Regions from separate parts of the Cryobacterium sp. BB736 genome, predicted to be linked through region 1. Evidence: riboswitches for the same ligand, from Rfam matches in the RefSeq annotation. Region 1 holds a riboswitch; the other holds the start of a gene.
The links. Region 1 has a riboswitch for glycine ahead of gcvT (glycine cleavage system aminomethyltransferase GcvT). Riboswitches for the same ligand answer to the same signal wherever they lie in the genome.
Positions count from the first base shown of each region.

Region 2: another riboswitch for glycine. It lies ahead of glyA (serine hydroxymethyltransferase); the one in region 1 lies ahead of gcvT (glycine cleavage system aminomethyltransferase GcvT).

Region 1 covers NZ_JABXWQ010000001.1:233,597-248,526, reverse strand. Annotated here, with positions in the region: gene IRG63_RS01145 (hypothetical protein) at 1-1, shown strand, start outside; gene IRG63_RS01140 (DUF664 domain-containing protein) at 77-592, shown strand; gene IRG63_RS01135 (MFS transporter) at 596-1,786, opposite strand; gene IRG63_RS01130 (PHP domain-containing protein) at 1,925-2,938, shown strand; gene IRG63_RS01125 (RidA family protein) at 2,951-3,337, opposite strand; gene IRG63_RS01120 (zinc-dependent alcohol dehydrogenase) at 3,510-4,658, shown strand; gene IRG63_RS01115 (hypothetical protein) at 4,670-5,236, shown strand; gene IRG63_RS01110 (DMT family transporter) at 5,255-6,166, opposite strand; gene IRG63_RS01105 (MarR family transcriptional regulator) at 6,206-6,703, shown strand; gene IRG63_RS01100 (hypothetical protein) at 6,862-7,725, shown strand; gene IRG63_RS01095 (hypothetical protein) at 7,722-8,036, shown strand; gene IRG63_RS01090 (cytochrome b/b6 domain-containing protein) at 8,191-9,117, opposite strand; gene IRG63_RS01085 (electron transfer flavoprotein subunit alpha/FixB family protein) at 9,139-10,110, opposite strand; gene IRG63_RS01080 (electron transfer flavoprotein subunit beta/FixA family protein) at 10,125-10,895, opposite strand; glycine riboswitch at 11,082-11,175, shown strand; gene gcvT (glycine cleavage system aminomethyltransferase GcvT) at 11,318-12,457, shown strand; gene gcvH (glycine cleavage system protein GcvH) at 12,457-12,834, shown strand; gene gcvP (aminomethyl-transferring glycine dehydrogenase) at 12,834-14,930, shown strand, end outside.
Region 2 covers NZ_JABXWQ010000004.1:217,600-232,529, reverse strand. Annotated here, with positions in the region: gene IRG63_RS10635 (ABC transporter permease) at 1-844, shown strand, start outside; gene IRG63_RS10630 (ABC transporter ATP-binding protein) at 841-2,523, shown strand; gene IRG63_RS10625 (ATP-binding cassette domain-containing protein) at 2,523-3,326, shown strand; gene IRG63_RS10620 (D-isomer specific 2-hydroxyacid dehydrogenase family protein) at 3,416-4,324, shown strand; tRNA gene IRG63_RS10615 (tRNA-Asn) at 4,489-4,561, shown strand; gene IRG63_RS10610 (SPFH domain-containing protein) at 4,952-5,887, shown strand; glycine riboswitch at 6,041-6,128, shown strand; gene glyA (serine hydroxymethyltransferase) at 6,274-7,614, shown strand; gene IRG63_RS10600 (L-serine ammonia-lyase) at 7,611-8,996, shown strand; gene IRG63_RS10595 (sensor histidine kinase) at 9,094-10,005, shown strand; gene IRG63_RS10590 (response regulator transcription factor) at 10,002-10,421, shown strand; gene IRG63_RS10585 (AzlC family ABC transporter permease) at 10,426-11,127, shown strand; gene IRG63_RS10580 (AzlD domain-containing protein) at 11,124-11,435, shown strand; gene def (peptide deformylase) at 11,432-11,995, opposite strand; gene IRG63_RS10570 (DMT family transporter) at 12,036-12,953, shown strand; gene IRG63_RS10565 (glycosyltransferase) at 12,991-14,211, shown strand; tRNA gene IRG63_RS10560 (tRNA-Ile) at 14,224-14,297, shown strand; gene IRG63_RS10555 (hypothetical protein) at 14,443-14,730, opposite strand.

The DNA.
Region 1 (14,930 bases):
ATGCCACGAACGCCCAGCGAGCGTCCCCATCAAGTCGCGTCAGCAATCTCGCGGGTGGCTGATCCACAGTTGAGCCATGTCGATCGCAACAAACGTGTTGACGGATGCTTTCGGCCGGGTCCGCGACTCCGTCCATCACGCGGTGTCCGGGCTTGGTGCTGACCAGCTTGCGCACCGCCTCGACCCTGACGCGAACTCGATCGGGTGGCTGGTCTGGCACCTCACCCGCATTCAAGACGACCACGTCGCTGGCGTCGCCGGGAGCGAGCAGCTGTGGACGTCCGCGGGCTGGGCGGACCGATTCGGCCTGCCCTTCAACGTCGCCTCAACCGGCTACGGGCACCGCTCGGCCGACGTCGCGGCGCTCGCCGGCGTCACCGCTGAGCAGCTGCTCGGCTACCACGACGCCGTCCACGCGCGCACCGTCGAGTACGTCGGCACGCTCGACGACGCCGACTTCGACCGGATCGTTGACACCTCCTGGGACCCGCCAGTCACCCTTGCCGTGCGACTCGTCAGCGTGATCGCCGACGACCTCCAGCACGCCGGGCAGGCCGCGTTCGTGCGCGGCATCGTCGAACGCCGACGCTGAAGCTCAGGCGAGCGCTTCGCCGCGGCGCTTGTGCCCGTGCGCGAAGTGATACAGGGCCATCGCCACGACCACGACCCCGGCAAGCAGTCCGTACATGCCGTGATATCCGGTATGCGGAATGAGCAGACCGAGCACTATCGGGCCGAATCCGCTGCCTAGGTCGAGCATCAGGAAATAGGTCGCGGTTGCGGTGCCGACCCGATGATCAGGGGCAAGACTGACCGCGATCACCTGCCCGGAGGGCAGCAGCCCGCCGAACCCCAGTCCGAGCAGCGCGCCACCGAGCATCAGCACGATGCCGTCCGGCGCCATCCCGATCACGACCAGCCCGGCGGCGAACAGCGCGAGCGTCGGGTAGATCACGACGTTGTCGCCGTACCGGTCCTGCATCCGCCCGACAATGAGGCGGGACACGACGACGCCTCCCGCGTAGACCAGGAAGAACAGGCTCGCCGCTTCGACCAAGTCCTTCGCGTGCGCGTAAGAGTTCAGGAACGCCAGAACACCCGAGATCGCGATTCCGCCGAGCAGCATCACCAGGGAGATAGGCAACGCCCACGGGTCGAGCACGTCGCTCCAGCGCATTCGCCAGCGGTTGGCGCGCTCGTCGTCGGATGGGATGCGCTCCGGCAGACGCAGGAACAGCCCAAGCAGCAGCGCAACGACCGCGCATCCGGTGGTGAATGCGAACAGCCACTCGTAGCCGAACGCGTTCACGAGCACCACCGCGGCGAACGGGCCGATCGCTGTCCCCAGGGTCGCCGACAAGCCGAAGTAGCCCACGCCTTCTCCGCGGCGCGTGAACGGGATCAGGCTGATCACGGATGCCGCGAGCACAGTCGCAGCGGTGCCGAATGCAATGCCGTGGACGACGCGAATGACGATCAGCACTGTGAGATCGCCTGTCGGCGCGTAGAAGAGCGCCACCACCGAGTACACGAGGAGCGCCGCCAGGAGCATCCGGCGCCGACCGACAAGATCGAGCAGCTTCCCTGCGAAGACTCGAGCGATGACAGCGCCGATGATGAACGCGCTCGAGGCAAGGCCGGCGAGGCTGTCGGATGCGTTGAAACGCTCGACCGCATAGAGCGCCATGGTCGTCATCGGCAGGTAGAAGACCATCGCGACGAAGAAGTTGGTTGCGATTGCGAGCAGGAAGCGGCCGCTCCAAAGTCTCTGGTTGCCGCTCTCCACGCTGTGCCCCTCTCGCTGTCTCGCCGCTGAGGAACACCGTCGTTCTAGTGCTGACCTCGCAACTATACGGGAGGCCTTTCGCCGGTTGACGGGAGCATTTCTCGTACGCTCGTCGGGCATCCGTCGCATGATGGACACATGGATCCGGTTGCCGCGCTCGATGAGATCGCCTTCTGGCTGGAGCGCGACCTCGCGCCGTCGTTCAAGATCCAGGCGTTTCGGCGTGCGGCGAAGGCGATCGGCGAGTTCGACACTGACGAGCTCACTGACCGCCTGCACGATGGTCGGCTCAAGCGAATGAAGGGCATCGGCGACCGCACGTTCGAGGTGATCGGGCAGGCGCTCGAGGGGCAGGTGCCGGATTATCTCGAGGACCTGCGTCAACGAGCGCGGCCGCTCACCGAGGGCGGCGGCGAGCTCCGGGCAGCGCTTCGGGGGGACCTGCACACGCACAGCGAGTGGTCAGACGGGTACGCCGCGATCGAGCTCATGGTCGCGGCTGCGAAGGCGCTCGGCCGGGAGTACATCGCGCTCACCGACCACTCGCCCAACCTCACGATCGCGAACGGGCTGAGCGCGGAGCGGCTGACTGAACAGCTCGGCATCGTCGACGGTATCAACGCCGGCGATGACGGCTTCACGCTGCTGAAGGGGATAGAGGTCGACATCCTGGAGAGCGGAGAGCTCGACCAGACCCCGGACATGCTCGACCGGCTCGACATCGTCGTGGCGAGCGTGCACTCCAAGCTGCGTGCGGATAAGGCGACGATGACGGAACGGATGCTCGGCGGCATCCGGGATCCGCACACCAACGTACTCGGGCACTGCACAGGGCGCCTGGTGATGGGTTCGCGCGGCACCCGGCCGCAATCGGAGTTCGACGCCGAGCGTGTGTTCGCGGCGTGCGCGGAGAACAACGTCGCGGTCGAGATCAACTCCCGGCCGGAGCGGCAGGACCCGCCGGATGAGCTGATCGACCTGGCGCTGGAAGCCGGATGCCTGTTCAGCATCGACAGCGATGCGCACGCGCCCGGGCAGCTGGCCTTCCTCGACTATGGTGCGGAGCGCGCGGCGGCGCGGGGCATCCCGCCGGAGCGCATCATCACCACCTGGCCGCGCGAGCGGCTGCTGGAGTGGGCACAGGCGCGCTGACCCGTCTGTTTGTCAGCCGATCACGGCCACCGCGTCGAGCTCGATGAGGGCCTCCGGCCGCCCGAGGCCGGCGACCTGCAGCATGCTCAACGTGGTCGGGTGGGAACCCCACACCTCGATTGCCGCGGTGTACGCCGCCTGCAGGTCCGACCCGGTGACGAGATAGATGGTGAGCTTCACGATGCTCTCGACCGTGCCGCCTGCCTCGCTCACCACTTGGAGCACATTCCGGGTCGCTTGAGCCGACTGCTCGGCGACGTCTCCGGTGATCGCGCCGGACGCATCCGTTCCGTTCTGGCCGCCGACGAAGAGGAGGTTGCCGCCGCCGCTGACCAGGATCCCGTTCGAGAACGCCGGGTTGGAGTGCAGTGCCGCGGGGTTGATGTGCGTGATGGTCATAGCGTTGTCCCCTCGCGTGAGTGCTGGGCATCCGGTCCGCGCATTCTCGGTCATCCCTTCGGCAACCGGCCGTGAGCGCAGGCTGAGAGGTACGGGGGAGCTTCACGAGATTTCGACCGTGCGCGCGGGTGCCGTGTGACGCTGGCCGGGATCGGCCAACCCGGAGGCTCTCATGCGCGCAATGGTGTACCGCGGACCGTACAAGGTGCGAGTCGAAGACAAAGAGGTACCGGCGATCGAGCATCCGAATGACGCGATCGTGAGTGTCGCCCTCGCGGCGATCTGCGGCTCCGACCTTCACCTGTACCACGGCATGATGCCGGATACGCGGGTCGGCTCCACGTTCGGGCACGAGTTCATCGGCGTCGTCGAGGAGATCGGCGGCTCGGTGCAGAATCTCAAGGTCGGCGACCGGGTGATGGTGCCGTTCAATGTCTACTGCGGGTCGTGCTACTTCTGCTCCCGCGGCCTGTACTCCAACTGCCACAACGTGAACCCGAACGCGACCGCCGTGGGGGGCATCTACGGCTACTCGCACACCTGTGGCGGATATGACGGCGGGCAGTCTCAGTTCGTCCGGGTCCCGTTCGCGGATGTCGGGCCGATGGTCATCCCGGAGTGGCTGAGCGACGAAGACGCGCTGATGATGACCGACGCACTGCCCACCGGATACTTCGGCGCCCAGCTCGGTGACATCGAACAGGGCGACACCGTGGTCGTATTCGGAGCCGGTCCCGTCGGGCTGTTCGCGGCTCGCAGCGCCTGGTTCCTGGGCGCCGGCCGGGTGATCGTCATCGACCACCTCGACTACAGGCTGCAAAAGGCGCGCGACTTCGCCTTCGCCGAGACCTACAACTTCAATGAGCACGACGATGTGGTCGTGCACCTCAAGAAGATCACCGACTACCTCGGCGCCGACGTCGCGATCGACGCGGTGGGCGCCGAGGCTGACGGCAACCTGCTGCAGCACATCACCGCGGCCAAGCTCAAGCTGCAGGGCGGCTCTCCGGTCGCTCTCAACTGGGCCATCGACTCCGTGCGGAAGGGCGGGACGGTGTCGGTCGTCGGCGCGTACGGCCCCATGTTCAGCGCGGTGAAGTTCGGCGACGCGATGAACAAGGGGTTGACGCTCCGGATGAACCAGACCCCGGTCAAACGTCAGTGGCCGCGGCTGCTCGAGCATGTTCAGAACGGGTACCTGAAGCCGAGCGACCTCGTCACCCATCGCATCCCGCTCGAGCACATCTCGGAGGGTTACCACATCTTCTCGTCGAAACTCGATGACTGCATCAAGCCGGTCATCGTCCCGGAAGCCGCCTAGGAGCTCCCATGATTCCGTACACGAAAGAAGCACCGCAGCAGATCGCGTCGGAGGAGGAGCTGCGTGCGCGCATCCCCGGATGGGGCGCCGACCTCGACCGGAAAGACCGCCCGGCCGTGCCGCGGGAGCAGTCGCTGACCACCGGCGCGCACTGGGAGTTCCCCGACCGGCAACCGGAGAAGGCCCGGCGGGAGCGCTCGGTCGAGCACCGCTTCCTACCTCCGGTGTTCGGCACCACCGTCCCGCTCAAGGGCCTGTCGGGAGGCATCCGGAGGCTGGCCTACGCGCGCTACAGCGAGGGTCGCGCCGCGCATTGGCTGCTGCTGATTCTCGGAGACCGAGTGGATGCCGTGGAGAGTCACGTGGCGTCGTTGGCAACCCGCCGACCGGATGAGCCGATCACACAGTCGGGGGTGGTCAGCGAGCTCTCGCACGACGGGCTTCGGTCGCGCTTCGGGCGGGGGCGGGCGGACGTGAAGCACGTGTGGCTGGATCCGGTTCTGGTCGTCGGGCCCTGGCTGATGGCTGGCGGGCTCGTGTTTGCGCTCGGGAGAACGGTCGTCCGGGCGCTCCGCTGACTCGTCGTCGGCGGTCGGCTAGCGTGCGCTCGACGTCGTCAATTCGAGCTCGCGGGACGCCGTCTTCCGACGCTGCAGCGCCCGGGCGACGATCGGCTGCCCGATGAGGATCCCGGCGAGCACGATCGCGATCCCCGCACCCTGCAGCAGGCTGAGCGATTCTGACGCGACGAGCACGCCCAGGAGGACTCCCGCGACCGGGTTGAGCAGTCCGACCAGTCCGACCGCGCCGGCGCTGAGGTGCTTCAGTCCGGTGAACCACGCCACGTAGGCCAGCCCGGTCGCAATGAATGACAGGAAGCCGAACGCGAGCAACTCGGTGCCGCCGAGGGCAGGCGGGGCGCCCTCGAGCGCGAATGCGAAGGGAATCACGAAGAGCCCACCCGCGATCAACTGCCACGAGGACTGGGAGTACACGTCAACATCCGTTCCCCACTTCTTGGTGAGGATGTAGCCGACAGACGACATCATCATTGCGGTCAGTGCTGCCGCCGCGCCGAGAAGGTTCACCTGCTCGGTGCCGGTGAGCAGCGTGGCGCAGACGCCGACGAAGCCGAGGATTGCGCCGACGAGGGGCAGCAGCTTGGGGCGTTCGGCGAGCAGCGGCCAGGCGAGGAACATCATCACGGCCGGGGAGGTCGCCATCAGCGTGGTGGCGATACTGGACGGCAGCAGTTGCGCCGCGACGTAGACGAGCACGAAGAACGCGCCGACGTTGAGGATGCCGAGCACCGCCGACTTCCACCACCAGGACCCGGTTGGCAGCTTCCGCGAGAGCAGCCAGACGACGATCCCGCCGGGAAGCGCCCGGATGACCGCGGCCCACAGCGGGTAGTCGGGCGGGAGGAACGCCGCCGTCACCCAGTAGCTTGCGCCCCACGCAATGGGAGCGATCGCGGTGATGAGGAGCCAGCGCGCATTACCTTCCATGGAAGATATAATAACTTCCTTGGAAGATATAATCCAGTCATGGCTGAAATGACCGATCACGTCGCCCGGATTCAACAGGCCTGGGCGGTGGAGCGGCCCGACCTGGACGTGAGTCCGCAGGGCGTCATCGGGCGGTTGCACCGGCTCGGCAACTTCCTCACCGAGGAGCTTGTTGCGGTGTATCGGGATTTCGGGCTCGGCGAAGGCGACTTCGATGTGCTGGCAACGCTGCGGCGCTCGGGCCCGCCGTTCGAGCTGGCGCCGGGGGAACTCGCTGACCACACCATGGTGACGACCGGCGCGATGACGAAGCGCATCGATCGGCTCGTCGAAGCCGGGCTGGTCACTCGGCGGCGCAGTGAGGCCGACGGGCGCGCGCGGGTCGTGGCGCTGACGGATGCCGGGCGCGAGCTGATCGATCGCGCCTTCACCGCACACGTGGACAACGAGCAGAGGCTGATTGAACCACTCAGTGCGGCAGAGCGTGAGCAGCTGCAGGCGCTCCTCATCAAGTGGCTGGCTGAATACGAGGACTGAGCGCGCGGGTCGAATTCGACCAGCGCGTGGAAGATGCACCCGCGCGAGGGGCGGATTCGGCGGTCGGGGCCCCAAGCCGGGGGTAGACGAACATGGTGTACACAGGCGATTCACAGGTGCTACAGTCCACCTGAAGCGTTCAACTCTGGGGGGAAAACTTGAAGCGCAAACTCATCGGCCTTGCCGCAATCGGCTCGCTCGTCGCTGGCTCGTTCGGCATCGCATCCGCAGCACAGGCGGCGACTCCTGAAGAGGTCTCCAGCTGGATCGCCGAGGCGGCATTGGAGAACCTCGGCCTTACCATCGAGGACCCGTCGTTCGCGGCCGCGATCGCCGCGGCAGTCCAGCAGGCATTGGATGCCGGCCTCATCTCTGTCGCGGTCGAGGACATCGCCGAGGGCGAAGTCGATGAGCCGGGAACGCTTCCCGAAGACGAAGTTGACGGCGTGCTCGATGAAGAGCTCGAAGAGCAGAAGAACGTCTGGGACGAGATCAAGGAAGCGTGGCGCACCGGCCACGAGGAAGCTCACGCTGCATTCACCGAGTGCCGTGACGCAGCCGAGGGTGGCGCGAACCTGTGCGCCCACGAGTTCCGTTACGCGATGCAGGTCAACAACATCGCCGCGTTCCAAGCCAGACACGAGGCGCGACTCCTTGCCGACGCCGAGAATATGACTGAGGAGGAGCTCGCCAAGGCTGAGGCCAAGCTCGCGCACCACGAGTCGATTGCGAAGGCCCGCCTCGACCGCGCGGCCGCTCACCTTGAGAAGAAGACCGGCATCGTGATCCAGGACGACGCTGTTGAGGGCGACGTCGAGGAAGCCACTGAAGAAGCGCTCGTCACCATCCAGGAGACCTCGTCGGTGGAGCCGCGCGGCAACAACGGCAAGGGCAACGACAAGTCGGACAAGCCCGGCAAGCCTGCCAAATCGGACAAGCCCGCCAAGGGCAACAACGGCAATAACGGCAAGGGCAACAACGGCAACAAGGGCAACAACGGCAAGGGCGGCCCCAACAAGTGACCCGTCGGCGCAACCGGTCAGGACTGTTCAGCGCGGTCCTGACCGGTTTCGTCGTTGCCGGTCTCCTCGCCGGCTGCACGACCGCGCCCGCTGAGCCGGAGTCGGAGGCAGTCGTCAAAGCTCCGGATGCCCTCACCGCCGAAGGTGTAGTCCTCGCGGCGGTGCTGCTGTCCACGGCGGACATCACAGCGGCAGTGGCCGAAGGGCTGGTTACTCCGGCCGAGGTGGATGCTGCGCGAGCCGCCATCGAGGACGGCACCCTGGACGAGTGGCGGGTGCGCGCAGAGAAGGAACGCTCCGAAGCCGACTGACGCACCGCGGGGGTCGCTCGCGCGGGTCAAACTTCCTCACGCGGGTCGAATTCGACCCGCGGGTGGAAGATGCACCCGCGCGAGCACAAGACACCCGCGCGCGAGGGTCTCGACAAGCTCGAGCACCGAATGGGGGCGTACCCCCGACCAGCGGCTAGTTCTTCGTCACCTTGCCGGTGAGCTGCGCGATCGGCCGCAGGATGATGGGCCTCGCGGCGAGCCACGCACCGATCATCACCACGACGCTCGCGGCGAAGATCCACAGCCCCCACCACGACTCGTCGTCGCGCATGGCGTACATGTGGTTCAGGTTCCGCAGGATGCCGGTCGCGAACACCAGCGCGACGTGCACGATGATGAACAGCACGAAGTAGAGCATCACCGGGAAGTGGATGGCTCGCGCCCACTCGATCGGGTACGCCTTGTTCAACCGGTCGGCGTCACGCGGCCACAGCGGCGACATCCGCAGCCCGGTAATGACCGCGAGCGGCGTCGCGATGAACACCGTCACGAAATAGGCCAGCACCTGCAGGCTGTTGTAGTTCACCCAGCCGTTGTCCGTCGGCCACGACAGTGAGGCGTACTGAATCGCCGTCGACAGCGCATTCGGGAACACCTCCCAGCTCGTGGGCACGATCCGCATCCACTGGCCGGTGAGGAACAGCAGCACGAAGAACACCACGCCATTGATCACCCACAGCACGTCGATCGAGAGGTGGAACCACAGGTCAAGGCTGATCTTCTTCGGCGAGTTCCTGGTGCGGAATGGGATCGCCGGGTTGCGAGTCCAGTACGCATCCGGCCGCTGCACGGTGCGAACCATCCATCCGGAACGGATGATCAGCAGCAGCATGAGCGCGTTCAGGAAGTGGGCCCAGCCCAGCCAGGCAGGGAACCCGACCGGCGCCGACTCCGGCAGCTCGGTGTGGCCGGGGTAGGTGGTCATGAAGTCCTGCACCAGCGGCGTCTCGCGGATGGTGATGGCGATCAGCACGACCGCTGCGACCATGATGATGCCGAACGGGGCCAGCCAGACCAGCGGCCAGTACTGGCGAAGAGCGTCCTTGACCTTCGGCGACATGCAGTCAGACCCTTTCCGCGCCTACTTGGCGCGCGCCTCGATGGCTTCGACGAGTTGCGGGACGATCGTGAAGATGTCGCCGACGATCCCGAAGTCGGCGATCTCGAAGATCGGTGCGTCCCCGTCCTTGTTGATCGCGACGATGGTCTTCGCGGTCTGCATGCCTGCGCGGTGCTGGATCGCGCCGGAGATGCCCAGCGCGATGTACAGCTGCGGCGACACCGAGACGCCGGTCTGGCCCACCTGATAGCTCTGCGGCACATAGCCCGCGTCGACTGCCGCGCGGGATGCGCCGACGGCGGCGCCGAGCGAGTCGGCCAGCTTCTCCACCAGGTCGAAGGCCTCCTTCGAGCCGAGCCCGCGACCGCCGGAGACCACCTTGGAGGCGCCGAGCAGTTCCGGCCGCGTGGTCTCGGCCTTGACGTTGTTGAACGAGTCGATGGCGGCGTACTTGCTCGCGTCGACGCTCACGTCGGCGTTCACGACCTCCGGGGTGGCGGCATCCGCCGTCCCTTCGACCGCGCCGTGCCGCACCGTGACGATCGCGAGCCCGCCCTCGACGGTGGATTCGACGGTGTACGCCCCGCCGAACACCGAGTGGGTGGCAACCACCTTGTCGCCGTCGGCGCGCACGTCGACCGCGTCGTGCACCAGTCCGCCGTTGGTGCGAACGGCCAGCCGGGCAGCCGCCTCCCGACCGTCGATCGAGCCGGCCAGCAGCACAGCGGATGGCTGCAGCGCCTCGACCGCGGAGGTTAGGGCGTCGGCGGGGACGCCGGAGAGCACGGACCCGGCGGCATCCGTCTCTGCCAGGTAGACCTTCTGCGCTCCCAGCGAGCCGAGCTGCTCGGTCAGCGCGCTGCCGACACCGGGCGCGGTGGCGACGACTGCGACCGGGGTGCCGAGCTTCGCGGCAGCGGCGAGCAGGGAGGGAACAGTGGCGCTGAGCTCGCCCGTCGGGGTGACCTCGGCGAGTACAAGTACGTTCGACATTGTTCGGTCCCTCTCTAGATCAGTCGCTCTGCGGCGAGGAAGTCGGCCAGCTGTGCGGCGGCGCTTCCGTCATCGACGATCTTTTGGCCGGCGGTACGTGCCGGTCGCTCCTGGGTGGACAGGACCACCGAGCGGCCACCGGATGCCTCAGAAAGGCCCAATTCGGACAGCGACAGCACTCCGATCGGCTTCTTCTTGGCGGTCATGATGCCCTTGAAGTTGGGGAAGCGCGGCTCGGCAGCCCGCTCGGTCACCGAGATCACCGCGGGAAGCGCGGAGCTGACCGTCATCGAACCGGACTCCGTGGCCCGCTCGCCACGCACCGACCCTTCCGACAACTCGACCGAATCCAGGGAGCCGAGAGCCGGCAGCCCTAGGTGCTCGGCGATCATGATCGGCACGACCCCGCCGCGGCCGTCGGTCGACTCGTTGCCGGCGACCACGAGGTCGAACTGCTCGCGCTGCAGCGCTGCGGCCAGGACCTCCGCGCTCCACGCCGAATCCGAGCCGACCAGCGACGCATCCGCGATGTGGATGCCAGAATCGGCGCCCATCGAGAGGGCCTTGCGGATGGTGCCGGTGGCATCCTCCGGGCCCATCGTCATCACGACGACCTCGGTGCCCTTGTTCGCGTCCTTGTAGGCGAGTGCGACCTCGAGCGCGCGCTCGTTGATCTCGTCGATGATCTTGTCGCTTGCATCCCGGTCGAGCAGGCCGGTCGTCAGGTCGAGACGTCGCTCACCACCCGTATCCGGTACCTGCTTGATCAGCGCGATTATCCTCACTCGCTTGCTCCTTTGCATTGTCGCCGGTGGCCTTGTCGCCGATGCGCGGGCACAACGCGGGCCGGGTCGCGACCGAACGTGCGCCGAGCGCCAGTGTACCGATGACTGGTGTGCTCGTCGCGCTGAGTGCGTTGGATGCCCGCGTTCAGTTGCTAGGCTGTGCGATGACAATCGAATATCGGGCCAGCAATCGATGCGGGAGAGTTCGTCGCAGGCGACGAACACCGAAGGAGCAAGCCTCCCCGCCAATCTCTCAGGTCTCATGTACCGCATCGGCACGGCCACTCTGGAAAGTGGATTCGCTTTGCGCATCCCGCCCACGGTGAAAACTGGCTACAGCCGGTGAAACTCTCAGGCCCATGACAGAGGGGGAGTTCTTGTAGCCGCACAGGCTCGTCGCCGAACAAGTGCCAGGAGAACTCGTGTCCGATACCCCGTCCGTAGACAGCAAGCAGTCACCGCTCCACGAGCTGCACGTCGCTGCCGGCGCCAGCTTCACCGATTTCGGCGGCTGGCAGATGCCGGTCAGCTACGGCTCAGACCTCACCGAGCATCACGCCGTCCGCAATGCCGCGGGCATCTTCGACGTTTCGCACATGGGCAACATCAGCGTGACGGGCGAGGACGCCGCGGCCTTCCTTGACTACGCGCTGGCAGGCAAGCTGTCGACGACGGGGCTCATGCAGGCCAAATACAGTCTGCTGCTCGACTCCAGCGGCGGCATCATCGACGACCTGATCGTCTACCACAACGCCGACAACGAGTACGCGGTGGTGGTGAACGCCGGCAACCGTGACGCCGCGTTCGCCGCGTTCAGCGAACGCGCTGCGGCTTTCAAGAACCTCACCGTCCGCGACATCAGCGATGACGTCGCGATCCTCGCCATTCAGGGCCCGCGCGCGCTTGAGGTGCTCGAGACCACCGAGGGCCTGCGCATCATGGACGGGCAGCCCGCCCTGCGCGACGTCAAGAACTACTGGTCCACCGCCGGATGGTTCGGTGACGGTTCGGTGCTCATCGCCCGCACCGGCTACACCGGCGAGGACGGGTTCGAGCTCTACGTCGACGTGGCGGATGCCGTACGGCTCTGGCAAGCACTGCTGGCCGCGGGCGAGCCGCTCGGGCTCACCCCCGCCGGACTCGCCAGCCGCGACACCCTTCGGTTGGAAGCCGGCATGCCGCTCTATGGGCACGAGCTCGGCCGCGACATCCGGCCCGCGCAGGCCGGCCTCGGGCGTGTCGTGGCACTCACCAAAGAGGGCGACTTCGTTGGCCGGGGGGCGATCGAGGCGGGGCTTCCGGATGGCGCCCGTGTGCTCGTCGGGCTCGTCACCGAGGGCCGCCGCGCCGGTCGAGCGGGCTACGCCGTGTTCGACGGCGACACCGACGTGGGCGTGATCACGAGCGGCGCCCTGTCGCCGACGCTCGGGCATCCGATCGCCATGGCAATGGTCGACCCAGCACTCACCGAAATCGGAACCGAACTGACCATCGACGTGCGCGGAACCAGGATTCCCGCGACCGTCACCGCACTGCCGTTCTATAAGAGAGAGAAGAACTGATGGCCAACACCGCCGACCTCAAGTACACGCGCGACCACGAGTGGATCGCGCTTGACGGCGACACCGTCACCATCGGCATCACCGATTACGCCGCCGACCAGCTCGGCGATGTCGTCTACGTCGACCTGCCCGCAGCTGGCAGCGCCATCGAGGGCGGCAAGGTCGTCGGCGAGATCGAGTCGACCAAGTCGGTGGGTGAACTGTTCGCGCCGGTCGATGGCACGGTCGTGGAGTCCAACCAGGCCGTCATCGACAACCCGCAGCTCGTCAACGACGACCCGTTCGGCGAGGGCTGGATGATCAAGGTCACCATCGACCCGAGCACGCTCAGCGGCACACTCACCGAGGACGAGTACCGCGCGCTGGTCGCAGAGTAATGCGCACAGACTTCGACGCTTTCGCCTCACGGCACATCGGCACCGGCGAGGACGCCCAGGCCACGATGCTCGAGGCCATCGGCTACGGCTCGGTCGAGGAGTTGGTCGACGCGGCGGTCCCCGGCTCGATCCGCACCGACCACACCGACACGGCGCTGCCTGCCCCCGCCACCGAGCGTGAGGCGCTCGCGGAACTGCGCGCCCTGGCCGCACGCAACCGAGTCAACCGCTCGTTTCTCGGGTTGGGCTACTACGGCACCATCACTCCCGCGGTGATCAAGCGCAACGTGCTCGAGAACCCGAGCTGGTACACCGCCTACACGCCGTACCAGCCGGAGATCTCGCAGGGCCGGCTCGAGGCGCTCATCAACTTCCAGACCATGGCCTCCGAGCTCACCGGCATGGCCACCGCGAACGCCTCGATGCTCGACGAGGGCACCGCGGTCGTCGAGGGGATGCTCCTCGCCCGTCGCGGCTCGAAGTCCACCTCCAACGTGTTCCTAGTCGACGCCGACACGTTCCCGCAGACCAAGTCACTGCTCGCGGGGCGTGCGGATGCGGTCGGCATCGAACTCGTCGAGGTTGCCTTCGCCGACGGTGCGGGCGAGCTGCCCGATGACTACTTCGGCATCTTCGTCCAGTACCCCGGCGCATCCGGCCGGATCTGGGACCCGTCAGCGGTCATCGCCACCGCGAAGGCTGCCGGTGCACTCACCGTCGTCGCCGCCGACCTGCTCGCCATGACGCTCATCGCGAGCCCCGGCGATCTGGGCGCGGACGTCGCGGTTGGCACCACCCAGCGCTTCGGCGTGCCGATGGGCTTCGGCGGCCCGCACGCCGGCTACCTCGCGGTGCGCGCCGGGCTGGAGCGCCAGCTGCCCGGCCGGCTCGTCGGGGTGTCCAAGGATGCCGACGGACGGCCCGCCTACCGCCTCACCCTGCAGGCGCGCGAGCAGCACATCCGTCGTGAGAAGGCCACCAGCAACATCTGCACCGCGCAGGTGCTTCTCGCCGTCATGGCGTCGATGTACGCGGTCTACCACGGCCCGGGTGGGCTCAAGACGATCGCCCAGCAGGTCACCCTGAAGACCCGGATGCTCGCCGACGCGGCGGCCGACGGGGGCCACACGGTTGTGCACGGCAACTACTTCGACACGATCACGCTGACAACAGCGCGCGGCGCGGACGCGCTGGTGCGCGACGCCCACGAGGCAGGCTTCCTGCTGCACAAGGTGGACGACGACCACGTGAGCATCTCGGTCGACGAGACCACCACGGCCCTGGACCTCACCGGTCTCGCGGCGGTGCTCGGCGGCAGGCTGGCCGACGGCGACGCGCCGACGCGCAACGACATCGACGGCTGGATCCCACGTGACCTGTGGCGGACGAGTGAATACCTCACCCACGCGGTCTTCAACACCCACCGCTCCGAGACGAGCATGATGCGGTACCTCAAGTACCTCGCCGACAAGGACTACGCGCTCGACCGCGGCATGATCCCGCTCGGCTCGTGCACCATGAAGCTCAACGCGGCGACCGAGATGGAGGCCATCAGCTGGCCCGAGTTCGGCGACCTCCACCCCTTCGCTCCGGAATCGGATGTCACCGGCTCGCTCTCGCTGATCGACCAGCTCGAGCGTTGGCTCGCCGCCGTCACCGGGTACGACACCGTCTCGCTGCAGCCGAACGCGGGCAGCCAGGGCGAACTGGCCGGACTGCTCGCCATCCGGGGATACCACCGCTCACGCGGCGACAACGAGCGCACCATCTGCCTCATCCCGGAGAGCGCGCACGGCACCAACGCCGCCAGCGCGGTGCTCGCGGGCATGCGCGTCGTGGTCGTCGCGTGTGACGAGCTCGGCAACGTCGACCTGGGCGACCTGCGCGCGAAGATCGCCGAGCACGGCGAGTCCCTCGGTGCCCTGATGATCACCTACCCGTCCACGCATGGCGTGTACGAGCACGATGTACGCGAGATCTGCGACGCGGTGCACGATGCCGGCGGCCAGGTCTACATCGACGGCGCGAACCTCAACGCACTGCTCGGCTACGCGCGGTTCGGCGAGTTCGGTGGCGACGTCTCGCACCTGAACCTG
Region 2 (14,930 bases), on a different contig from region 1:
GCTCGCGCCTTACGGTTTCGCGCAGCTGCGGGACGAGTCCGGCCGCTTCGGTTCACAGCAGCCGCCGAGCGCTGAGCACCTGTTCGGGACCACCGTCAGCGGCTATGACGTCCTCTCGCGCACGATTTGGGGTGCCCAGACAGCGGTGCTGGTGATCGTCGTGGCCGTCACCATGTCACTCATCATCGGGGTGCTGCTCGGTGTTTTCTCCGGCTACTTCGGCGGCACGCTCGACCGCATCCTCGTCGTCGTCTGCGATGCGATCTACGCGTTCCCGTCCCTGTTGCTCGCGATCGTCATGTCGATCGTGATCTCGGGTGGTCAGTCGAGCCTGCTCGGCGGGATCATGTCGGCGGCGATCTCGATCACCGTCGTGTTCATCCCGCAGTACTTCCGTGTTGTGCGCGCTGAGACCGTACGCATCAAGGCGGAGGCGTTCGTCGAGTCGGCGAAGGTCATCGGCGCGAGCAACATGCGCATCATGTTCCGGCACGTGCTGCGCAACGCGACCAGGACTCTTCCGCTGATCCTGACGCTCAACGCCTCTGAGGCGATCCTGACACTCGCCGGCCTCGGCTTCGTGGGCTTCGGCATCGAGCCGACGAGCGCCGCAGAGTGGGGGTACGACCTCAACAGGTCGATCGCGGACGTCTCATCCGGGATCTGGTGGACCGCGCTCTACCCGGGTCTCGCGATAGTGCTGGTGGTGCTCGGCATCACCCTCGTCGGGGAGAGTCTGAACGACCTCGCCGACCCGCGGCTGCGCACTCGTCACCGGGCCATCGCCTCGCCCGCTGCCGCGGCGACGGCGAATGAGGTCGACGAACTGGAGAAACCCGAATGAGCAGGCTTGCCAAGGGCGAGCAGGCCGCTCGCATCGAGGACCTCGAGGTCACCTTCGCCACCGACAGCGGCGACGTCCGAGCGGTCGACGGGGTGAGTCTCCACGTCGCGGCGGGTGAGGTGCTCGCGGTGGTCGGGGAGAGCGGATCCGGCAAGACCGTCACCGCGAAGACCATCCTCGGCCTGCTGCCGGAGACCGCAACGACATCCGGAGCCGTGTTCATCGGGCAAGAGAACATCGTGCAGGTGTCCGGCGAGCGGCTGCGCCAGCTGCGCGGCACCAGCGTTGCGATGGTCTTCCAGGAGCCGTCAACCGCACTCAATCCGGTGTTCACGGTCGGCTGGCAGATCGCGGAGGGTCTTCGCGCACACGGCAACTACAGCAACGGCGAGCTGCGTGAGAAGTCGATCGACATCCTGCGGAAGGTCGGCATCCCGGATCCTGAGCACCGAGTCGACCACTATCCGCACCAGTTCTCCGGAGGCCAGAAACAGCGCATCGTCATCGCTATGGCGCTCGTGCTCGACCCAGAGCTCATCGTCGCCGACGAACCGACGACGGCGCTCGATGTCACAGTGCAGGCGGAGATTCTCGACCTGTTGCGACGCCTCCGCGACGAGTTCAACGCGGGCATCCTGCTCATCACCCACAACATGGGCGTCGTCGCCGACCTGGCCGACCGCGTTGCCGTGATGTACCAGGGTGAAGTCGTCGAACAAGCCACGGCCACGGAGCTGTTCGCCAATCCGCAGAACGACTACACCAAGCGCCTGCTCGCCGCGGTGCCATACATCGGTGCAGGCAGGGAGGCGGCCCGCGCACGGGCGGTGGAGCGGGACAAGGTCAACGCCGAGCCGGTCGTCGTGGCGCGAGGCCTCGAAATCGTCTACCCGGGGCGCTTCGGCCGCGGCGGGTTCCGCGCCGTCGCGGGGGTCGACTTCGAGATCGGCCCGCGCGAAGTGCTCGGCCTGGTCGGCGAGAGCGGCTCCGGAAAGACGACGATCGGAAGGGCGATCGGTGGCTTGACCAGGGTCACCGGCGGTTCGCTGATGGTCCTTGGCACCGAGTTCAACGGGGCCAAGGAGAGCGACATCCGACCGCTTCGCAAGGACATCGGTTTCGTCTTCCAGGACCCGGCAACCAGCTTCAACCCGCTGCTCACGATCGCGGAGGCCATCGCGGAACCGCTTGTCGTGCACTCAGAGGCGGCGAATCCGGATGACGCACGGGCGAGGGTCAACCAGCTGCTCGAGGCAGTGCAGCTGCCGATCGGCTTCGGAGACCGCTTCCCGCACGAGCTGAGCGGCGGCCAGCGCCAGCGCGCCAGCCTCGCCCGAGCGCTCGCGCTGCGGCCGAAGCTCCTGATCGCCGATGAGCCTACGAGTGCGCTCGACGTGTCGGTGCAGGCGCGTGTGCTCGAACTGTTCGCCGAACTGCAGCACGAGTTCGGGTTCGCGGCCCTGTTCATCAGCCACGATCTCGCCGTGGTGGATATGCTCGCCGACCGCATCGCCGTGCTCTACAAGGGGGAATTGGTCGAAGAGGGAACCGGCGAGCAGGTGCTCGGCGCGCCCCAGCATCCGTACACCAAGCGGTTGCTCGCTTCCCTCCCCGTCCCCGACCCGATCGAGCAGGGGAAACGCCGCGAAGAACTGCGTCTCCTGCGGGAGGCGCCCTGATGCCGGTCATCGACGCCAACGATCTGTCAGTTCACTACCGGTCGCGTGACGTGCGCTCGCGCACCCTGGCTCTTAACGGCGTGACCTTCCAGGTGCAGGTCGGCGACTTCCTCGGAGTGGTCGGTGAGGCGGGCTCCGGCAAGTCGACGCTGGCGGCAACGGTCGCGCTGCGCGCAGGCAGGGGAGACCCGGAGATCGGCTACCCGGAGATCTTCGGCGGCTCGCTCAGCGTGCTCGGGGCGAAGGCGCGCAACATCAACCGCTTCCGGCGGGCACGCACGCAGTTCCACATCGGCTACCTGGCGCAGGACGGCGCCGAGCGGCTGGATGCCCGGCTGACCTGCGCAGAGAATGTCGCGGAGCCGATCTACTCCCGCGACCGAAAGTTCAGCTCCCGCGAGGCGGGCACGGCCGTCGCGACGCTCATCGACTCGATGCGGCTGCCGCTGTCTGTCATGCACAAGTACCCGCACGAGCTGTCCAGTGGTCAGCGTCAGCGCATCGCGCTCGCCCGTGCACTCGTGCTCGAGCCGGCGCTGCTGGTTGCAGACGAACCGACCCGCGGCGTGGACGTCACGGTCCGCGAAGAGGTGCTCGATGTCATCCGCGACCTGCGGACGCAGCGCGAATTCTCCGCGCTGATCGTCAGCAGCGACCTCAAGGTCGCGGCAGGCCTGACCGATCGCGTGCTGGTGCTGCAGCGGGGCATGGTCATCGGTGACGGCACGGTCGAGGAGGTGCTGCGTGACCCGCGGCATCCGTACCTGATGGACCTGGCGCGCATCGCGCGCTCGGCCCAATGATGGGGGAGCGAGAAGCGCAGCACCGGTCGGTGGGCGCGGTTGAGCTGCACCTGGGCGACGAAGCGCGGCCAGAGCCCGGGCCGATCGCGGTGCTGCCCGAGGCCGAGGAGTTCTTCGTTCGGGCGGTTGAATCGGCCGGCGGCACCGTTGCCCCGCTGTCGGATGCGACGCGCGGTGTCGTCTGGCTCTCCAACGAGCGTGCGGCCGAGTTCGCGCCGATCCTGGCGTCGCACCCTGGGATCAACTGGGTGCAACTGCCGTTCGCCGGAGTGGACGCGTTCCATGAGGCGCTGGCGGTCCGCCACGCAGAGCGAGATATCGTCTGGACGAGCGCGAAGGGCGCGTACGCGCAGCCGGTAGCCGAGCACGCGCTTGCGCTCACCCTGGCGGCCCTGCGTGGCCTGCCTGAGCGTGCCCGCGCGACCGAGTGGGGCGGCAAGTACGGGCGGTCGCTGTACGGGCTGAACGTGGTCATCGTCGGAGCCGGTGGCACCGCGCTGGAGCTCGTACGGCTGCTGGAGCCGTTCGACGTGCGCGTGACGATCGTGCGGCGCCGCGCGGAGCCGGTGGCCGGGGTGGCGGCCACGGTGACCAGCAAAGGTCTCACGGAGGCGCTCCACGACGCCGACGTGCTGGTCCTCGCTGCCGCGCTGTCCGCCGAGACGGAGCGCCTGATCGGTGCGCGCGAACTCGCGAAGATGAAGCCCGAGGCGGTGCTGGTTAACATCGCCCGCGGCCGGATGGTCGACACGGATGCCCTCATCTCGGCGCTGCGGGACGGCCGCTTGGCCGGTGCAGGCGTGGACGTGACGGACCCGGAGCCGCTGCCTACCGGGCATCCGCTCTGGTCGGCGCCGAATGTGATCATCACACCGCACAGCGCCGACACGCCTGAGATGGTGGATCCGCTGCTCGCCGAGCGGGTCGCCGTGAACGTGCGCGCGTTCCTCGGACACGGCCCGTTCGTCGGAGCGGTCGACCCGGCATCCGGCTACTGAACCCGCGCCACATCGCAAGACTGCGCAAACCGGCAGTCTCACGCGCCAAAACGCAGGTCTGTGCAGTCTCGCGCGATTGGTGATGAGGTTTGCGCCGACCCGGTGGCGGGCGTGGCAAAGGTGCCCCGAAGTATTTGCTAGAGTGGCTAGTCGAAACGCCATAGTCCTCGATAGCTCAATTGGCAGAGCAGCCGGCTGTTAACCGGCAGGTTGATGGTTCGAGTCCATCTCGGGGAGCTCCACAAGAAGTCGCGACACGTCTACGTTCAATTAGTCGGCCACGGCGACCAGTTCATCGGGTGCCCAATCAGTGATGCCCCTAATGCGTCGGCTCATTGCTGAATGAGTCGCCTTGAACAGCCTCGCCTACCGGTCCGCCTCTCTGACCTCGTGGGCGTGCGAGCACAAGTGGGGAACACACGAGGCCGGTCACTGCGTCCGGGTGCGGTCAGGTAGTCGCCGAGCCTCGCCCGGTGCACTCGACGAAGGGCCGATGGCCGTATTTCCGGCTCGCCGCCGACGCGAACGCTCGACACGACGCGAATCGTGGACCGCGAACCGCATGATTCAGGCACGCAACCCGATTAACTACAACCAGACGTAGAAAGCCAAATAAAGGGAGGACGTGTGTTCATAGTTTCAATCGCGCTGTTCGTGCTGATGATGGTTGCATTCATCGTTAGCGTCGGCAGCCGAAAGAGCGCCGACCGCGAGGTTAGCGCGTTCGGCGCTAAAGCCAAGTGGGTCGGAGCAGGTGCCGGAGTGCTCGCCATCATCTTCATCTTCGTGGCGTCGACCTACACCCAAGATCCCGGCCAGGCGAAGGTGCTTCGCGCATGGACGGGCGACATCGTTGGCCAGTCGACGACCGAAGGGTTCAAGTTCAAGGCGCCGTGGGTCGACACCATTGACTACGACATCCGCAACCAGCAGGTGATCTTCGCGCTGACGACCGAGAACCTGGACGGCCACAACAGGCCGAACGGACCGCAGATCACCGTGCAAGACCGCGAGGGTGTGACCGCGAACATCGACATCACGGTGCGCTACTCCATCAAGCCGGACTCGGTGACGGAAATCTACAAGCGTTACCAGACACAGGAGAACTTCGTGTCTCGGTTCATCGAGAACGACATCCGCGCGGCCGTTCGCACCGTGCCGGCAAAGTACGGCACGCTCGAGCTGCTGAACAGGCGCGCCGACGCTGAGCGTGACATTCACGACTACCTGCTCGAGCGCTGGGACAAGCACGGCGTCACCGTCGAGACCGTCTCGTTGCAGGAAATTCGCTACTCGGATGACGTCAAGCAGCGCTTCGACGACGCGCAGGCTTCCCGCATCAGGGTCGAGCAGGCGAAGGCCGACCTCGAGGCGACGGAGGTCAGCGCCCAGCAGAAGGTCGTGCAGGCACAGGCCGAGGCTGAGGCAAACGCGATCCTCAACGCCTCGCTGACTGACGCCATCCTCCAGCAGCGCTACCTTGACACGCTCAAGGAACTCGCGGCGGCAGGCAACCTCGTGGTTGTGCCCGAAGGGTTCAACGGGCTGGTCAGCGTCCGATAGGCGGCCGGGCGGACGGCATACTCCGGGGTTCGAGTCCCAGGCGCCCACAATAAATAGGCCCTATACGAGGGCCCCGGCAGTTCCACTGCGAACTGCGAGGCCTCAACAGTTGCTCGGTTGCGCCTAGGATGGCTGTCAGTAACTGAAAATGCTTTACGCGCGGCGGGAGAGCCTCCCTGGTGAGGCGCCGTAGGAGCAACCTCCCCGGGAATCTCTCAGGCCCACGTACCGTCACGCACAGGCAACTCTGGAGAAAGCGGCCAGCCGCTTACCGAAGGTGAATGACGCACGACGAAGTGCCCATGCGTTGAAACTCTCAGGTACGAGGACAGAGCGGGGACCATGTCGACCATGGCGGTCGACAGTGACGAAACGGGTGTCCTCCCATGACCATCGCACCAGAATCCGCTACCGCTTCCACCGAGTACAGTCCGGAGCTTCTCAGTCGAACGCTTGACGACTTCGATCCCGAGGTGGCCGCTCTCATCGGCAAGGAGCTCGAACGCCAGCGCACCGGCCTCGAGATGATCGCCTCCGAGAACCACGCACCGCTGGCCGTCATGCAGGCGCAGGGCTCGGTTCTCACCAACAAGTACGCGGAGGGTTATCCCGGACGTCGTTACTACGGCGGATGCGAGTACGTCGACCAGATCGAGCAGCTCGCCATCGACCGGGTCAAGGAACTGTTCGGCGCTTCTTTCGCCAACGTGCAGCCACACTCTGGAGCCACCGCGAACGCCGCCGTGATGCACGCGCTGCTGTCGCCCGGCGACACCATCCTGGGACTGTCGCTGGCCGACGGCGGGCACCTGACACACGGCATGAAGCTGAACTTCTCCGGCAAGCTCTACAACGTCGGCTCGTACGGGGTCTCAGAGGACGACTACCGCGTGAATCTCGACGACGTCGCACGGGCAGCGCGAGAGCACAAGCCGAAGCTCATCATTGCCGGCTGGTCGGCGTACCCCCGGCAGCTGGACTTCGCCGGCTTCCGCCGCATCGCCGACGAGGTCGGCGCGTTGCTCATGGTCGACATGGCCCACTTCGCCGGTCTGGTCGCGGCTGGCCTGCATCCGTCCCCGATCGAGCACGCCCATGTCGTGACCAGCACGACCCACAAGACTCTGGGCGGACCACGTGGCGGCATCATCCTCACGAACGACGCCGACATCGCCAAGAAAATCAACTCGGCCGTGTTCCCCGGCCAGCAGGGCGGGCCGCTCGAGCACGTGATCGCGGCCAAGGCGACAGCGTTCAAGATGGCCCTCGCCCCAGACTTCCGCGCCCGCCAGGAGCTGACCCTGATCGGCGCGAAGCTGCTCGCCGAGCGGCTGAACGCCGATGACGTCCGGTCCGCGGGCATCACCGTGCTCACTGGCGGGACGGATGTTCACCTCGTGCTGGTGGACCTGCGCGACGCGGCGATCGACGGTCGCCAAGCCGAAGATCGCCTCGCGGCGGTCGACATCACGGTCAACCGCAATGCGATCCCGTTCGATCCGCGACCCCCGATGGTGACCTCGGGTCTGCGCATCGGAACGCCGGCGCTGGCCGCGCGAGGGGTCACGCCGGAGGACTTCCGCGAGGTTGCCGACATCATCGCGCTGACCCTCACTGCGGGCGAGGACGCCGACCTCACCCCGCTGCGGGAGCGCGCGCAGGCGATCGCAGCCAAGTACCCGCTCTACCCGGCACTGCCCTCCGGCGCCCAGGCGGGCACGCCATGACAATCAGCGTCTTTGACCTCTTCAAGGTCGGCATCGGGCCCTCCAGCTCGCACACCGTGGGGCCCATGCGCGCGGCCGAGCGGTTCGTGCGCGAAGTCGCCGAACGGATGCCGCTGGAGCGCATCACAGAGATCGGCGTCGACCTGTACGGTTCGCTCGCCGCGACCGGGGCCGGTCACGGCACCCTCAACGCGGTGCTGCTGGGGCTCGAGGGCAGGCGTCCCGACACCATCGAGGTGGCCGAGATGGAACAACGGCTCGCCGAGATGCGTGAGAATCCGTCCGTCCGCCTCGGCGGCGTGAAGGACCTGCCGTTCGGTGAGCGCGACATCGTGCTGCACCTGCAGGAGTCGCTCGACTTCCACCCGAACGGGATGCGACTCACAGCGATCGCCGGCGACCTCGGCCGGCAGCATAGCGAAACCTTCTACTCGGTCGGCGGCGGTTTCATCGTCAACGAGGACGAGGCGCAGCGGGCGGTACCAGCGTCGTCCACACACTGGCCGCTGCCGTTCTCCTCCGGGGCAGAGCTGCTGGAGCTTGCACGGGAGCATGGCTCGTTCAGCGCGGTGATGCTGAAGAACGAGAGCGCCCTGCGCACCGACGAAGACGTCCGTGCGGGGTTGCTGCACATCCGGAACGTCATGGTGGAGTGCCAGGAGCGGGGGATGCGGCGTGACGGCACCCTGCCAGGCGGCCTCGGCGTGCCCAGGCGCGCCCACGACTGGCACCGTCAGCTGGAGCGCGACGATCCCCACCGCAAGCCGGAGTTCGCGCAGGACTGGGTGAACCTGGTCGCCCTTGCGGTCAATGAGGAGAACGCTTCGGGCGGGCGCGTGGTGACAGCCCCCACCAACGGTGCCGCCGGGATCATCCCCGCAGTGCTGCATTACGCGATGCACTACACGGATGCCGGTGCTCGCGACCGCGACGACGCTGCCGTCCGATTCTTGCTCACCGCGGGGGCGATCGGCTCGCTGTACAAGGAGCGAGCCTCCATCTCCGGTGCAGAGGTCGGCTGCCAGGGGGAGGTCGGGTCGGCAGCATCGATGGCCGCCGGTGCCCTCGCCGAGGTTCTCGGCGGCACGCCCGCTCAGGTGGAGAACGCCGCGGAGATCGCAATGGAGCACAGCCTCGGTCTCACCTGCGACCCGATCGGTGGGCTTGTGCAGATCCCGTGCATCGAGCGCAACGCCATCTCGGCGGGCAAGGCGATCAACGCCGCGCGCATGGCACTGCGCGGTGATGGCACCCATCGGGTGACTCTCGACGAGGTCATCGAGACGATGCGCGTCACCGGTCGGGACATGATGTCGATCTACAAGGAGACCTCCCGCGGCGGGCTGGCCGTGCACGTCTCGGTGAACAACATCGAGTGCTGAACGCGTAGCCGATGAGATCTCGTCGTGGGTTCACGATAATCTCGACTCGCGCGCCGCATTCGCGCGGTCGAATCAGGATGCGTGACGAAAGGCAATCATGGGCGAGTGGCTCGGGGGTGAGTTCAGCGCCCCGGTAGTGGTGATGATCGCCGCCGCGGTGGTCGCGGCAGTGGTCGTCGTCGTGCTGCTGGTCCTCTGGCTGCGCGCTGCCCGCCGTGGCCGTGCTGAGCACCGCCGTCGCGTGCAGGTCGAGCGCGAAGCACTCGACCTGGAGCTCTCGCTGCGCGAGCAGCTGGGGCGCCTGCGCATCGTGCGCGAGCTTGGGGATGTTGCGGTGCACTCGACCTCGGTGATCGTCAGCCAGGCGGATGGCGCGCGCTTCGCCGCGCAGAACGACCCCGCTGTCGCCGCGCGGACGGCCGGCAACATCGCGGATGCCGCCCGGTCCACGCTCGCCGACCTCCGCCGCGTCATGAATGTCGTGCGCGAGGGCGAGGCGAGCGTCGCGCCGCAGCCGCGACTGAAGACCGCCCGTGACCTGTTCGGGGTCATGCGGGACGCAGGCCTCGGCATCACCTTCGACGAGGACGGAACGCCGTTCCAAGTTCAGCAGGCGGCCGAGCTCGCGATCTACCGCATCCTGCAGGAGGCCCTGTCCAACGCGCTGAAGTATGGAGGACCCGGCACCGAGGTCAAGGTCTCGTTCAGCTGGCGGGGCGAGGGCCTGCAGGTGCTGGTCGACGACGACGGCGCCCGCAACCAGGCACGCTTGGCGGGCCAGGACAGCGCCGAGTCGCCGTCCAAGGGCTACACGGAGCGCGACGACCTTGCCGCCTTGACTGCGGACGTGATGGGACCGGGCATCACCGAGATGAAGGAACGCGCGACCCTCTTCGGTGGCGTGTTCAGCGCCTACCGTGTGCCGGGCGTCGGATTCTCGATTGCCGTCGTCTTCCCATCCCTGAAGCACCACAACGGTGTCCACAGCGTCGATCTGGGGCGTTCGTGATCCGCGTCGCGATCGCCGACGACCAGAAGCTGCAGCGCGAGGGGTACCGGCTGGTGCTGGGGTCGCAGGCGGACATCGAGGTCGTCGGGGAAGCGGGCGACGGTGCGACGCTGCTGGCGCTGGTGCGCCGGAAGCAGACGGATGTCGTGCTCATGGACATCCAGATGCCGCGCGTCGACGGGTTGACGGCAGCGCAGCGAGTGGTGGGCGACGCACGCGTGATCGAGCGAAACGGTGTTGCCCCGCGCATCCTGCTGATGACCGCCGTGGAACTCGACGACCACCTCGCCGCGGCGGCCGAGGCCGGCGTCTTCGCGGTGCTGTACAAGGACATTGCGCCGGAGGCGCTGCTCGAGGCTGTTCGTTCGGCGGCCGAGGCGGCGGACTTTGGAATCGCACAGCGTGTCGAAGACTGAGTCAGTGGCGAGGCCCAAGGAAGAGACGGTCGCGATCCAAGACGGGATCGCGGTCGGGCTGTCCGCGGCCGCCTACGGGGTCTCATACGGCGCCCTCGCGGTGGCGGCCGGTCTCGACGTCTGGCAGACCTGCGTGATGAGCCTGCTGATGTTCACCGGCGGGTCGCAGTTCGCCCTCATCGGCGTGCTTGCGACCGGGGGAGCGGCGGCCGGGCCGACCGCGATCGCGAGCGCCGCCATCCTGGGCGTGCGCAACGGCATCTACGGCATCCGGATGGCGCCGATCATCGGAGGCAGGTGGTGGCTGCGCGCCCTCGCCGCCCACGTCACGATCGACGAGACGACCGCGGTGTCGACCGGTCAGCCGACGCTGCGCAGCCAGCGCATCGGATTCTGGACCACCGCGGTGACCGTCTACCTCGGCTGGAACCTCACCAGCCTTATCGGCGCGCTGATCGGCGACCTGCTGGGCGATCCGCGCCAGTGGGGACTGGATGCCGCCGCAGCGGCAGCGTTCCTCGGTCTGCTCTGGCCACGGCTGCGGCAGCGCCAGACGATCGCCGTCGCATCCGCCGCCGCGGTCGTCGCGCTCGTGCTCACCCCGGTGGTCCTGCCCGGCCTCCCGGTGTTGATCGCCGGACTCGTCGCGGTGGTCGTCGGCGCCTTCAACTGGTTCGACAGCGCGCCGAAGAAGGGAGCAGCATGACGCTCTGGCAGATCGTGATCATCGCGTCGCTGCTGTGCCTCGCGCTGAAGCTCTCCGGCTACCTGGTTCCGAAGTCCGCTCTCGAAAAGCCCGCGACTTCGCGCATCGCCAACCTGCTGACCATCGCACTGCTGGCGGCCCTCGTCTCGGTGCAGACCTTCGGCCACGGCGAGGGGCTGCAGGTCGACGCCCGATTGCCGGCCCTGGTCGTCGCTGCGGTGCTGTTCTCGCTGCGGGTGCCGTTCGTGCTCGTTGTGATCGCGGCCGCCGCGGTGGCGGCGCTCATCCGGCTGTCTGGTTGGGGTTAGTCCTCGAGGTGATCGACGCCCGGCAGCCAGCTCCTACCGGGGACGCCCCAGCCGTTGCGCCGCACAATCTTGGCGACGTCACGCTGGTCCTCAGAGTCGAGCCGGTCGACGTAGAGGATGCCGTTCAGGTGGTCGAACTCGTGCTGCAGGATGCGGGCGAGCCAGCCCTCGGCCTCGAGCTCGAACGGCTTGCCGTCGACATCCTGAGCGCGCAGGATCGCGCGGTCGGCCCTATGCAGCGCGAACCGTTCACCCGGGATGGAGAGGCAGCCCTCAGACTCGTTTTCCTCATCCGCTTCCCCGACGGCGACGGGCGAGATCCACAGCTCGGGGTTCGCGGCGGTTCCGCTGACATGCCGGGTGCCGTCATCCCACTCGAACACGAACAGTCGCAGCGGGATGCCTACCTGGGGTGCGGCGAGGCCGACCCCTGGCGCCTTGTGCATGGTTTCGACCATGTCCGCGACGAGCGTGCGAAGTTCATCGTCGAAAGTCTCGACCGGATCGGCGACCCGGTGCAGCACGGGGTCGCCGGTGATACGTATGGGAAGTGCTGGCATTGGTCAAGAATATCGGTCGTATTGCCGCTAAAGTCGTTGCGTGCCGCCAGACCTGATGGACATTACGGACCAGTTCCAGTCCCTCACCCCCAACCAATGGCTCGGCATCCCGGTGGCGCTTGTCGGGGCGGTCTTCCTTGCGCTGGGCGCCCAGTTTCAGCACCGCGGGGTGGGGAAGGTCGAGGCCAAGCATGGCGGCCAGACCGGCGGGATGGGGTTCTCCTCGCTGTTCGCGCTGCTCTCGCGACCCTCGTGGGTCATCGGCACTGTGCTGCTCGGTCTCGCGATAGTCCTGCAGCTCACGAGCCTGTACCTCTCGCCGATCATCGTCGTGCAGCCCCTCGGCGCGATCGCGCTGGTGATCACCGCCGTGCTGAACTCCAGCCTGTCCGGGGTGAAGCTGGACCGGATCTCGATCCGGGCGATTCTGTTGTGCGTCGCAGGCGTCGCCCTGTTCGTCGGCATCGCCGCGCTGTTCGCGGAGTCGAAGCCGGTGAGCGACGGGCAGCTCGCCGTGATCCTCGCGCTGCTGGGCGTCGTGACCATGGGGTTCTCGCTCGCGTTCGCGTTCCTGCGCAACCGGTTCAAGGCGATCGGCTACATCATCGCGTCGGGTGTGCTCTACGGTTTCGTGGCCACGCTCGCCAAGGTGGTCATCGACCGTGGGAAGACCGGCGATTTCGAATGGCTGACCATCACCTGCATCGTCGCCTTGATCGCCGCTGCGGCGCTTGGTGCGTACTTCGTGCAGAACGCCTACGCATCCGGTCCGCCCGACCTCGTGATCGCAGGTCTGACCGTGATCGACCCGATCGTCGCGGTGGCAATCGGTGTGGTCGTGCTGCAAGAGGCAGCCTCCGCTCCGCTGTGGGCTGTCGTGGCGTTCCTCGCGGCCGGCGGCCTCGCGGTTTATGGTGTCTTCCAGTTGGCGAAGCACCATCCGCAGGCTCAGCGGTAGTCTTGACTGAGCATCCTGAGAAGGAATTCAACACACTTTGACTGATACTTCAGACCGCCGACCGCTGCGTGTGCTCATCGGCGCCGACACTTTCCCCCCGAATGTGAACGGTGCCGCGACCTTCACGTCGAAGCTCGCGGCCGGGCTCACCGCGCGTGGACACGACGTGCACGTCGAGGCTCCTGCCTTCAGCCGCAAGCACGGCCGCTTCATCGAGGAGCATGACGGTGCCAAGATCACGGTGCACCGCGTGTACTCGTGGCGCTGGTACCCGCACGACTGGCTCCGCTTCGTGCTGCCGTGGCGCAGCCAGGCGCACGCCGCGCGCATTCTCGATGAGGTGAAACCGGATGTCGTGCACATCCAGTCGCACATTGTCGTCGGCCGCGGGCTGGCCAGGCAGGCGCACAAACGCGGCATCCGGGTCGTTGCGACGAACCACTTCATGCCGGAGAACCTGATGGAGCACACGCTGCTCCCGAAATTCTTGAACCGTAAGGCCGCGCAGATCGCGTGGTCCGATGCTGCGAAGACGTACGAGCTCGTTGAGTCGATCACCACGCCGACACGCAAGGCTGCGGAATTCCTCGAGGGTGCGATCGACGTCGACGGTGTGCACGCGGTGTCCTGCGGAATCCGGGCCGAGGACTACACGGCTGAGATTCGCCAGCGTCAGGAGAAGCGCATCGTGTTCGTCGGTCGGGTGACCGGCGAGAAGCACATCGATGTGCTGCTGCGCGCCGTCGCGAAGCTCGACCCTGCCCTGGACGTCAAGCTCGACATCGTCGGCGGCGGCGACCTGCTCAACCAGCTCAAGGTGTTGTCGCAGCGTCTCGGGATCGCGGAGCGGACCACATTCACCGGGTATGTCTCGGATGAGGAGCTGCGCGCCGCCCTGACGCGCGCGACGGTCTTCGCGATCCCGTCGATCGCCGAGCTGCAGTCGATCGCGACAATGGAGGCGATGGCATCCGGACTTCCGGTCGTCGCCGCGAACGCGATGGCGCTGCCGCACCTCGTGCACGACGGCGAGAACGGCTACCTGTTCGAGCCGGGGAACCCGGACGACCTGGCCGAGAAGCTCACCCGGGTGCTCACGTCATCGCCGGACGAGTACCGTCGGATGCAGGAGTCGAGTCTCAAGCTCATCAAGCCGCACGACATCGAGCGCACGCTGAACGTATTCGAGAGGTTGTATCGTGGGGAATCGGTGACCGACCCGGTCACCGAAGTGGCGCTCGACGAGTCGGCGAACTGAGTCGGCGCCCACGGGGCGGTAGCTCAGCTGGTTAGAGCAGCGGACTCATAATCCGTCGGTCACGGGTTCAAGTCCCGTCCGCCCTACAGACGAAACCCCCAGATGGTGAATGCCTGGCCGGGGGTTTGCTGCTGTCTCGGGTTTCTGACCCCTACCTGACCCTTAGCTGTCAGTGAAAGAAGAACCCCCCACCTTGCCTAACAACGGGTGGGGGCGTTTTTTTGTTGCGGGCTAGAGGATACGGAGCAACAGAGCGAACGCGAAGGGGAATATCCCGAGGCTCATAGCCCACACGGACATGCCGCGCCCGACTCCGCCGATCCGCTTCGATGTCGCGCCGCCGAGCGCACCGAACACGATCGCCAGGATTGCGAGAATCAGCGTCACGAGGGCAAGTCTCGCCGTGACGATCCCGAAAATGCCGAGGGTGAGTCCGAGAATGCCGAGGGCGAGTCCGGCGGCGGCGAACCCGTTGGCCGCCGTGCTCGTGGGGGTGGTGCGCTGTAGCTGGTCGGTCATGACCCCAGATTGCCAGAGCCTCGCGAGCCGCGTGGAACTACTCGATACGCGTGTGACCGGCGGGCATGTCGCTACGAAATATGCATCTGCATGGAATGCGGACGCGCCGAAATTTGTTGCCACCTATGACAACGCAACGTACAACGTGGCGTATCGTGCGCGGGCACGCTCAATAGCCCTCGTCAACAAAGTGAAGGAGA